Linked DNA regions of Crateriforma spongiae. The main gene of each other region encodes a partner of the protein of the gene in region 2 in a complex. Links are inferred from orthologs where the notes say so. Each region holds a gene or a part of one and is shown on either strand. Other genes may lie near its edges.

Region 1 (5,469 bases), on a different replicon or contig from region 2:
GTGGAGGCCAAGCAGATGGCCTACGAAACTTGGCAATCGACTCTGGCGCGACGCGAGGCAGACTTGCAGGGGGGCGAAGCCGATAAAGAAGCTCAGGCGCGTTCCCGCTATTATCAACTGCGACGTCAGATCATCAATGTGTTGGACGCGGATCAGCCACAATCCGGATTGCTGGTCACCGAACGTCGGTTACGTCAAATGTTGGGCATGCCTATCAACGAAGGCGTGATTCTGTTTCCTGTCGATCCGCCGGCCGACGTGAAATATGTGTTCGATTTTCCCGCGTTGGTGCAGCGAGGACTCAGCTATCGCGATGAACTGAGACGCCAGTCGATTCGCGTTCAACAGGAACGTTATCGTTTGATCGCGGCAAAGAACTTCTTGTTACCACAGGTCGATCTGATCGGACGATATCGCGTTCGCGGGTTCGGCGACGACCTGTTTGGGGACGGGCCGGATCGTTTCAGTTCCGCATTCGACGATTTCTATTCGTTCGACCACCAAGAGTGGCAATTCGGTTTGGAAATGGGCGTTCCCGTTGGCCGACGCCAGGCAAAGGCAGCGGTGGCCAATGCGAAACTTCAGCTGAACCGACAGTTGACGATTTTGGACCAGCAGCAAACCGCTTTGCGTGCCGAGATCAGTGATGCGTACAGCGAAGTCGACGCGGCCTATGATGCGTTGACGGTGTCAAAAGAGATCCTGGACGCTTCCCAAGATCGCTACGACGCATCATTGGCGCTATATGAGAGCGACAAGATCCAGATCGAATTCTTGTTAGATGCTCAACAGGAACTGGTGCGATCACAACAGCAAATGGCCGAAGACCAAAGCCGGTATTCCATGTCATTGATTCAATTGAATGCGGTGGCCGGAACCCTGTTGGCCGATCTTGGAATCAACGTCGCTTACGGGCCATGCGGTACCCAAGAATCAGTAGTGGAAGATCACCCCTGATCGATCCGGCGTCAACGCGACACCGGTTCCCTTTCGATCGCCATCGTTCCTTTCATGCCGGCACGCAACCGTCGGTCGGGGTTGTCGATTCGTGCCCAAAGACGTGTTTGACCGGTGACCGGGTGCAGTTCCGACGAAACAAATGTCACGTTTCCGGACCAAGTTTCGGTGGCGGACGATGCGGTCATCGGGGACGCCGCGCTTGCCATGCTGGTCGTACGCAAGCGAAATTCCACCTTGGCGTCCAGCAATTCATCGCCATAACGCTGACCATCGACAAAGCACTCCACACGAATCGGATTTAACGCGATGACTCGAACGAGCGGTTTGCCTTGTTCCACCCACTGACCGGGTTCGACCATGACTTCGGCAACGCGACCGCCGATGGGTGATTGATAATGGTGCTTGGTCAAACGGGTTTCGATCAGACGCACCGCCGCCAGTTTTTCCCTAGCTTTGGCCGTGGCGATTTCCCGTTGATGATCCGCCTGTTCGATCGCCAATGTGGATTGGTCGACGACCAATTGCAGTCGTTCAATTTCCGTCCCGCTGATCGCTCCGGCGAAACGCTGGTTGGCCTGTTGTGATTTTTGCAATTCTTGTTGGTGAACGTCCAGCGACCGTTGGGCGTACCGAGCGTCGACATCGTTGCGGCTTTCGATGACGGCGGCTTCGTAGGCGGCTTTGGCGGCTTGAAGTTCCGCGTTGATTTCTTCGTCGGCGAATTGAACCAACTGCGTTGCAGGTTCGATGGAATCGCCCTCGCGGACATGAATGCTTTTGATGATCCCGCTGATCGGTGACGCCAGCGTCGTGTTTTGAATGAGCGACGTTTGGGCGTCGACCTGAATGATCGGTGATGTTGTGCCCGATTCTGACGCCGCACTTGCGTTAACACTGCTTTCCGTTGGCGTTTGCCCGACGACATGGCCGGCGAAAAAGCACGACACAAGGGCCAGCACGGCGCCGCCGGTCAGTTCAAGAGTGCGAAACGCTTTGGGTGCCAACGATCGGCATCGGCTTGTCTGGGCGGCGGAAAGTAGTGACATCGAACCTGGACCCCAAAACACAAGGCGGGTGGACCGGCCCCGGGGGCCTTGCCGGCAAAGCTAGTCGCCGGGGCAAGTCGATTCAATGATTTCCATCTCTCTTGGCCGCAGGTCGATTCCTGGGGTAGCAATCGTGCGGGTTATTCACCCACCGGGCGGCGGACGGTCACCCGATAGGCCCAAACGTACGTGGGGCCTGATTCCGAGGTCGGGCGCAGACAGATGGATGCACCGTCGGTGTCTGGCCGGGTCGAAGATTCGGGGGCGATGTCGATCAGTGATCGATGTTCGGCGGGCCATTGATACGTCGACCGTGGATCCGTTGAGGGGGCCTTGCTGCGGCACGCCCATTCGAATCGAATCGTACAATCATTGTCGGTAAAGGATTCCGGTTCGACACTGACGCTGAAGTGGCTGGTCCCGCTGGCGCCGACGCCCAAGGCAACGCAACGATCACCGATCGATTCGACGGAAATTTGTTGCAGAGGGGCCGAAGCAGGCCAGACATCTTCGCCCGTTCCTTCGACGGATTTCAGCAAGGGGTGATCGCCGAAGGCTACGTCGTGGCAAAACCGGTCCATCTGCCAATGGAAGTGGACCGCGAAGTTGCCGATGCACAGTCGGACATCCTGCGGTAGTGCATCGTTCGGGCCAGTGGTTGCGTCGGCAGGTTGGGTCATGACGCGACCGTGCCTGCAACGGGCAACTCATTAAAACCGGACAACAGTTTCAGTCCATCCGCTTGGCTTTTTTCCGGATGAAACTGGCACGCGTAAACATTGTCTTTCCACACCATCGCACAGAACGGCCCGCCGTAGTCGGACGTTAAAGCGACGACCTCAGGATCGTCGGGGCGAACGAAATAGCTGTGGACAAAGTAAAAGTGCGTGCCGTCGGCGATATCCTTCAAAATCGGGGCATCGTGTTTTCGTTGGACTTGGTTCCATCCCATGTGGGGAACCTTGAAGCGATCGTCCAATTCAAACCGAACGACTTCGCCGCCGATGATCCCCAGGCCTTCGTGTTCGCCGTGTTCGGTGCTGCGGTCAAACAACAGCTGCAATCCCAGACAGATCCCCAAAAACGGGCGACCTGACGCGACAAAATCGCGAATCGGTGCGGCCAAGTCGCGACGATGAATTTCGTCCATGGCATCGCCGAAGGCACCGACCCCTGGCAGGATCAGTTTCTGGGCTCCGGCGATCGTCTGTGGGTCGGATGTGATTTCGGCTTGGCCGCCGACGCGCTGGATTGCTTTCTGGACGCTCCGCAGATTGCCCATCTGGTAATCGACGATCGTGATCATGGTTGTTCCGGCAAAGGGACTTGAGTCGGGCCTGTCAGGTACGCGAAAAGGTCATGGCGGTCTTGATCGGACATCGCATCGATCAAACCGTCGGGCATCGCAGACTTTTCAGTCTTTTGGGCTTCTTCGATTTCATCCGCAGCCACCGTGATCTTGTCGGTTGCGGTCTGGATCGTCCAGGTGCGGTCGTTTTCATCCAACACCAAGCCGTTGACGACCCGGCCGTCGGCAAGCAAAACCACGGTCATGCGATAGTCCTTGTCCACGACGGCACTGGGATCGATCACATTTTCCAAGATGTAATCCCAGTTGGATCGGTTCGCGCCGGTCAAGTCGGGGCCGACATTGCCGCCCGATCCGTACAGACGGTGACAGGTCCCACAGTTTTTTTCAAACAGGAATCGGCCGCGTCGCGCGTCGGCGGTTTTCAAGACGCCGGTCGCAAAGTCCGATTTCAACGCTTCGATTTGGCGTCGTTTTTCAATCGGGCTGACTCGAACCTTGCCCCAGACGCGGTCAATGCGATTCGACAGGGATGCATCCGCCAAACTGTGGATTTGCCGGACCTGCGACGCGGTGACGTCCGTACGTGGGATCTTGTTGCTTTCCAAAGCATCGATCAATTGGTCGGCAAAGGAAACGCGGCTGACCAACAGCGAGACCACTTCCGGCCTGCGGGGCGCGCGAAACCGGTTGTACTGTGCCAAGATCATCCGGGCGACCTCGGGGTTGTCGAACGTCGACAAACCTTTGGCCGCGACCACGTTCGTTCGTGGATCGCGAAGTAGTTTTTGACAGACTTCGAACAGATTATCCGGACGGCTGTCGATCAGCGTTTGAACGGCTGCCAAACGTTGGGCGGGATCCGCCGATCCATCAAGTGCCAGTTCGGTGATGGCTTCCAATGCCTGCCCGCTGCCAAAGACCACGTCCAGGTTTTGAATCTGACGTGACAAGCCGTTCTGTTTGGCTGCCGCTGCGAAGGCATCCCAACCCAGGGGACGGTCCACCCGACGGACACCACGAACCGCAGCGGACAAACCGGTGATGACATCGGCCATTGCATCGGCATCGTCCGAAGCGGCGACGCCACGCAAAATTTGCGTCAACGGTTCCGGAGACGACGCAATGTCTTCGGCCAAACGACGCGTCACGTTCCGACGAACTGTCGACAGTCGGCTATCCACGCACAGGGATGCCAACTGGTCCGGCGATTGTTCCGCCACCGGCATCAGTCCGTACCAAATCAACGGCGGGATATTGTGGTCGCCTTCGTCCTGGATTCGCCGGGTCAGGGGGGACGCCAGCTTCGTCCGCAGGTTGACGGGCAACCGCTGAAGTGTCGATGCGAGGCTCAGTCGCACCAAAGCGGAATCTTCTGTTTCTGCCAGTTCAACCATCCGGTTCAGCCAAGCCGATGCACCGGAGAATCCTTTGTCCGTTTCCTTTAGCGATGCATGCCACGGGCCCATGACGTCGTCGATGGGCCAGGAATCAGCGATGGCGCGAACACCGATCGCACGCATCGTTTCATCGGAATGCTTCAGCAAGCGTTCCAAATCGGCATCGTTCAGTGAACGGAGCGCCCACAGCGTGTGAGCCAACCGGGCTTGCAGTTTGATGTCGGCGGCGATCCGGCAAGTCGCACGGATTTTCCGAATGTCGTCCGCCGTCAGCGTGCCGGCGGCTTGGCGTGATTGCAGCACCAGTCGTGCTTGTCGAACGAACCAAGCGTTGTCGCTGGTATGGAGGGCGACCAGGGATTCCACCGACTTTGCACGCAGGTCGTGCGGCGAACCCGCCACAGCGTTGGATGTTGCACCTGCGCCGCTGCCTTCGTAGCGGATCTGGTAGATGCGTCCGCTGGTACGATGAACGCCGGTGTGTTCGTGGCATTCGCCCGTATCACTCCAGTCCAGGACATAGACGTCGCCAGCGGGACCGTACGACATTTCCATGCCACGAAACCATGGATCGGTGGCGATCATGAAGTCCGGTTCGTGCCGGGCAACATAGCCCCCGCCGATGCGTTCCAAACGTTCCACGTTGGCCCGTCGACCGTGCAAATTCAAGGTGAACAGTTTGCCGTCGTAGATGTCCGGCCATTTACCGCCACGATAAATCATTGCCCCACAGTGGGCGTGACCGCCGCCGAAA
Region 2 (5,358 bases):
CAGCACCGAACCGGCGACGCGATCGCCAGCCTTTTTGATGCTGATTTCCACGCTGTCCACGCGGCTCATCTGCCCCGCCCCGACGCCGACCAATGACGTGTCGCGGGCCAGCACGATCGCGTTGCTTTTGACGTGACGGACCATTTCCCAAGCGAAGGAGATGTCGTCCCACATTTCACTGGGGACTTGTGCCTCGGTGGCCGTCTTCCATTGCAGTGGTGCGCTGGTCATGCGGTCGGCATCTTGAACCAGCATGCCACCGCTGATGAATCGTTTCGCCAGCCCGCTGGGTTGATCATCCAAACGACCGACTTGCATCAAGCGGACGTTGTCTTTCCAGCGCGGTTTGGACGTCAGCAAGCCGACCGCGCCGGCCTGGAAATCGGGCGCGACGATCGCTTCGATGAACAGCCCCGGTTGGCAAAGCAGTTCAGCGGTTTCCACGTCGACGGTGCGGTTGAAACCCAGCACGCTGCCGAAGGCCGAAAGCGGATCACCGTCCAAAGCCTTTTGACAGGCATTGGCGAGTTTCGCGTCCGTTGCCGCACCGCAAGGATTATTGTGCTTGATCACCGAAACGGCTGGTTGGGCGAAACCGCGAACGATCTCCAGGGCCGAATCCAGATCCAACAGGTTGTTGTACGAAAGTTCTTTGCCGCTGATTTGACGCGCTGCGACCAGGTTGGCCGAACGGACCGACGGGTCCAAGTAAAGCGCCGCACGTTGGTGTGGGTTTTCCCCGTATCGCAACTGTGATTTGCGTCGCAGGGTCAGGTGCATCGATGCCGGGAAATCACCGCTGATCGATTCGCCCAGCATGTAATCGGCGATCGCGCGATCATAGGTCGCGGTGTGATCAAAAGCCTCGGCGGCAAGCTGCTTTCGCAAATCGACGGTCGTTCCGCCGTGTTCTTGCAGTTGGTCCAGGATGTCGCCGTACTGTTCACTGCTGGTGGCCACCGCAACGTCGCGATGATTCTTGGCCGCCGCCCGCACCAAGCTGGGACCGCCGATGTCGATTTGTTCGATGCATTCTTCGCGGGTCGCACCGACGCGCGATGCGGTCGCCTCGAAGGGATAAAGGTTGACGACGACCAAATCGATCGGCTCGATGTCATGTTCCTGGATCGCATCGACGTGTTCATCGTTGTCGCGAATCGCCAAGATGCCGCCGAAAATCTTGGGGTGCAGCGTTTTGACGCGGCCGTCCAACATCTCGGGAAAACCGGTGTATTCGGCGACGTCCAAGACCTCCACACCGCACTCTTCCAAGTGACGCCGTGTGCCGCCGGTGCTGTAAATCGTTACACCGGCCCGTTGCAGCCCGGTCGCCAGATCAGCCAACCCCATTTTGTCGCTGACACTGATCAAGGCACTTTGAATGGGGACGACGTCCGACACTGGATTCATACTGCGGTGTTGGGGTAAACAAAAACGGCCAAAACGTTTGCGGCGCGCCGCCCACTGTGACCGAAGGCGCGGGAATCGGCAAGCTGTCCGGTGGATCGGGGCAGCGAAATTCAACGCGGTTCGGGCAAATCCCAGGCGGCCGCGGTGAAGACTTCCGCGATCCGCTGCAACGGGAAAAAGTGGTCACCCGGCAAAGTCTGCAGCCGCACCGGGGGCTCGGTGAACAAGTCCCACCGTTGGACATCCGCCAGACTGACCGCTCGGTCATCGGTACCGACCATCGCCGTGACCGGAACGGGCAATGCGGCCGCGTCCAAGTCTGGTCGATAGCGTTCCAGCAACCCTAGATCGCTTCGCAACCCTGGCACGAAATGCGACCACGTTTCGTCGTTGTCCAAAATCTCCGGCGGTACGCCACCGAACAGCTCGTCCACTTGTTGCATCAACGATCGGTCATCCAACGTGTGCAACTCGGTTTGGTGCGTCAATCGATCGGGGGCCGGAAACGACATCACGACCAGCCGCGCCGGCGAATGGCCCCCGTCGATCAATCGTCGTGTGACTTCGTAGGCCAACACCGACCCAAAGCTGTGGCCTAGTACGACGAAGGGAAGCTGACCAATTCCAAAGTCCTGCTGAAGGATCGCCGCGTACTGATCGGCCAGGGTGTGAAGTTCACCATCAAAGCGTTCGTCGATCGCGTCTTCACGCAGCGGTGTGACCGGCGTCAGCAGTCGGATATCGGGCAAACCCGCCGCCTCGATCCTATCGACCGACTGGCGAACGCGATGGGCCAGCGTATTGGATCCACCACCGGCATGATGAAACCAAACGCAATCGACCGTGGGATCCGAACCGCCCGTGTCGATCTGCCGGAACCTTGGTTGGTACGCTTTCAAAGTCGAATCCGGGTTGTCAGACATGGGGGATCGTGGGGTGCACCGATCGGTTCGACGACGGCTGGAGAGAGACGGACAAGTGGGAATGACCGACGACCGTGGGGTTTTGTTCGGGCAAAGTATCAGAGGCGAACGGGAACCCCGGCGTCACGCATGACGCGTTTGGTTTCTTCGATCGTGAATTGGCCAAAATGAAAGATGCTGGCGGCCAGCGCCGCGTCGGCTTTTCCTTTCAAGATCGCATCGGCCAGATGGCTCGGGTTCCCCGCCCCGCCGCTGGCCACCACTGGGATGTGCACGGCTTCGCTGACGGCCGAAGTGATGGGCAAGTCGTACCCGTCACAAGTGCCGTCGGCATCCATGCTGGTCAGCACGATTTCGCCGGCACCCAACGATTCGACTTCCTTCGCCCAAGCCACCGCTTCCAACCCGGTCGGTGTTCGGCCGCCGTTGATGTGCACTTCCCAAAACTCTTGTCCGTCGCGGTCGACACGTTTGGGGTCAATGTTGACGACGATGCACTGGCTGCCGAATCGGTCCGCCGCTTTGCGAACGAAGTCCGGGTCTTTGCATGCAGCGGAATTGATTGAGACCTTGTCGCACCCCGCTGACAACAGACTGCGAACGTCGTCGATGGTTCGGACGCCACCGCCGACGGTCAGCGGCATGAAGACCTGTTCGGCAGTCCTTCGAACCACGTCCAGGATGATGTCCCGTTCTTCGTGGCTGGCGGTGATGTCCAGATAGACCAGTTCATCGGCACCCTCAGCCTCATATCGCTGGGCGACTTCGACCGGATCACCGGCGTCACGCAGATTGACAAAGTTGGTGCCTTTGACGACGCGGCCTCCGTGGACGTCTAAGCAAGGGATCACTCGGGCGGCAAGCATGGCAGGGTCGTAATCGGCAGCGGCGCTGGAATCAAAAAACGAAATTCGGAAACATCAACGGGCCGGTGGATCCAAATTGATCCCAGTGGATCTGAATCAAAAGTCGGCCCGCAGGTTCGGACAACGTACCGCGAAAATCGGTCGGATCCCAGATCCCGCGATTCGGTGCCGATGCGTGGCCCCCGAACGGGAAATCGCCGGGCTATCGACCTCGCAGCACCATCGCTGCCGTCCGCTGGCACTGGGAAAGGTATCCACCGCCGAACAAATTCAAATGGTTCAGCAGATGATAAAGCACATACACCTGAACGCGGCGCCGCCATCCGTCGGCCAAGGGGCGAACGTCTTGATAAGCATCATAAAACTCGGGTGGACATGATCCGAACAGTTGGATCATCCCAAACTCCGCTTCGGCACACCCGCGGTACACCGCGGGGTCGATCAGCGCGACCCGCCCGCCGTCGGTGCACAAGTAATTGCCGCTCCACAAATCGCCGTGCAACAGACTGACGGTCGAATGACGTCCGGATAACAAATCATCCATGTGGTCAATGATTTTTTGGACGTCCGATATCAGTCGCGAATCTGACCATCCGTTTTCGATCGCAAGACTTAATTGGTGCCCGATGCGTTGTTGGGCGACAAAGGCCACCCAGCTTTCGCACGGTTGGTTCGGCTGGACCGTGGCACCCAAGAAATTGTCCCGGTGCCAACCGTGCCGGTCATCGGTCATCTCCGATGCGACGTGATGTTCGGCCAGGCGACGGCCAAACCCGGAAAAGAAATCGGCCGTCGGAGGTTCTGATGGGATCCAACGGGTGACCAGAAAGCTGTGGGATGCATCGATACCGGTCGCGATTGGTTCCGGGATGTGGATCACACCCGTCGATCGTAGCGCGTTCAAACCGTCCAATTCGCAGGCAAAGTTCTCCGCGAAGTCGACCGTGTTGGTTTTGACGAACCAGGTTTCCGGTTTGTCTTGATCGCTAATGCCTCGGACACAGACGGCGTCGCTGATGCAACCGCCACCCACCGAGTCGACTGAATCGATCCGGCGGATTTGCGGAACGTGCCGGGGCAACCAATCTTTCAACATCATCATCGATGGTGTCGGTTACGTGTTAGACTACTGCGACATCCACGCTGACATATAAATCGGCGGTTCCGCCGCCGATCGCGACGCCACGCATGGGGCTGACGTCGCGGTAGTCTCGCCCCAGACAAATCGGTATATGGTCACGACCCGCGATGCATCCGTTGGTCGGATCCAAATCCAACCAACCATGATCCAGGCCCATGAAGACACTGAGCCAAGCATGCGATTCATCGGCACCGACCAGTTTTTCTTTCCCCGGTGGTGGCAGCGTCCGCAGGTAACCGCTGACGTATCGTGCCGCCAGCCCCATCGATCGCAAGCATGCGATTTGGACTTGGGCGAAGTCTTGGCAGACACCCGCCTTCAAATCAAATGACTGGTGGACCGGCGTGTCCACGTTGGTTGCCGTGGTGTCGTACCGGAAATCGGCGTGAATGCGACGCGTCAGATCTTCCACCGCGTCGTACAACGATTCGTGCGCATCAAATGACGGCTGGGCGTACTGGCGGTACCGTGCACCGATCGGAATCACGGGTGATGCGAAACGAAACTCCGCGACGTCAAAGAGGGCCAGATCGATTGGTGTGGCCAAGTCGTCACAGACTTGTTTCCACCGAATGCCGCGCGCTTGATCGTTCCAAACCAGACTGGTCACTTGGACTTCGCTGTCCACGTCGACCACCAAGACGTCATGCAATGCTTCGATCGAAAACGTTTCGACTTCGTTGCCGAAGTAATCGATATGCGTTTCCTGGGAATCTGGGTTTGGCGAAATCGTGGTGCCGCTGCGCAACACTTGGACTGTCGGCAACGGACGCGGTCGCATCCGAAGTTGGTTTTGGCACACCGCGACAGGCCCGGCATAGCTGTACCGCGTCTGGTGACGAATGCGATACCGCACCGAGGTTTCCCCGGCGTCGGTCTGATCGGCAGGCGATGGATCGGCCGCCACGGGCGGTGTGGCCAAAGGCGGCGTTGTCGCGGATGTCGCCTGGCCGTTGCCCAATGCCGGAACGTTCTCTGGCAGAACCGGTTTGGCAGGATCCGGAACAGGGGCCTGGGC

What was found.
Region 1: the proteins of hisF (region 2) and hisH are in contact, whole or in part, in a crystal structure (PDB 6RU0), measured with the Thermotoga maritima proteins. The link is inferred for Crateriforma spongiae from one-to-one orthologs. Residues at the interface, in WP_004080486.1 of Thermotoga maritima: Met1, Leu2, Ala3, Arg5, Ser40, Glu41, Asp45, Glu46, Ala70, Glu71, Ile73, Asp74, Ile75, Pro76, Phe77, Asp98, Lys99, Ser122, Gln123, Glu161, Thr195, Leu196, Asn247, Arg249, Glu251; in WP_004080484.1 of Thermotoga maritima: Asn15, Arg18, Arg22, Arg117, Leu118, Pro119, His120, Met121, Gly122, Trp123, Asn124, Asn134, Gly135, Tyr136, Tyr138, Val140, Tyr158, Glu180, Lys181, Ser182, Ser183, Lys184, Ile185.

Annotation. Positions count from the first base shown.
Region 1 is NZ_JAAXMS010000007.1:214,942-220,410, forward strand. Bases 1,498-4,497 are described here. They hold hisH (imidazole glycerol phosphate synthase subunit HisH), read right to left. Parts: upstream 3,313-4,497; coding sequence 2,683-3,312; downstream 1,498-2,682. Other genes in these bases: HFP54_RS19120 (efflux RND transporter periplasmic adaptor subunit), read right to left, coding at 1,498-2,006; HFP54_RS19125 (hypothetical protein), read right to left, coding at 2,147-2,686; HFP54_RS19135 (PVC-type heme-binding CxxCH protein), read right to left, coding at 3,309-4,497. In the rest of the region: HFP54_RS19115 (TolC family protein), read left to right, coding at 1-957; more of HFP54_RS19120, read right to left, coding at 969-1,497; more of HFP54_RS19135, read right to left, coding at 4,498-5,469. UniProt on the Escherichia coli protein: IGPS catalyzes the conversion of PRFAR and glutamine to IGP, AICAR and glutamate. The HisH subunit catalyzes the hydrolysis of glutamine to glutamate and ammonia as part of the synthesis of IGP and AICAR.
Region 2 is NZ_JAAXMS010000008.1:112,820-118,177, reverse strand. The notes cover bases 1,316-4,204. They hold hisF (imidazole glycerol phosphate synthase subunit HisF), read right to left. Parts: upstream 3,200-4,204; coding sequence 2,432-3,199; downstream 1,316-2,431. Other genes in these bases: HFP54_RS20275 (fructosamine kinase family protein), read right to left, coding at 3,402-4,204; HFP54_RS20285 (thioesterase II family protein), read right to left, coding at 1,521-2,333; purH (bifunctional phosphoribosylaminoimidazolecarboxamide formyltransferase/IMP cyclohydrolase), read right to left, coding at 1,316-1,410. Also shown: more of purH, read right to left, coding at 1-1,315; more of HFP54_RS20275, read right to left, coding at 4,205-4,301; HFP54_RS20270 (transglutaminase family protein), read right to left, coding at 4,321-5,358.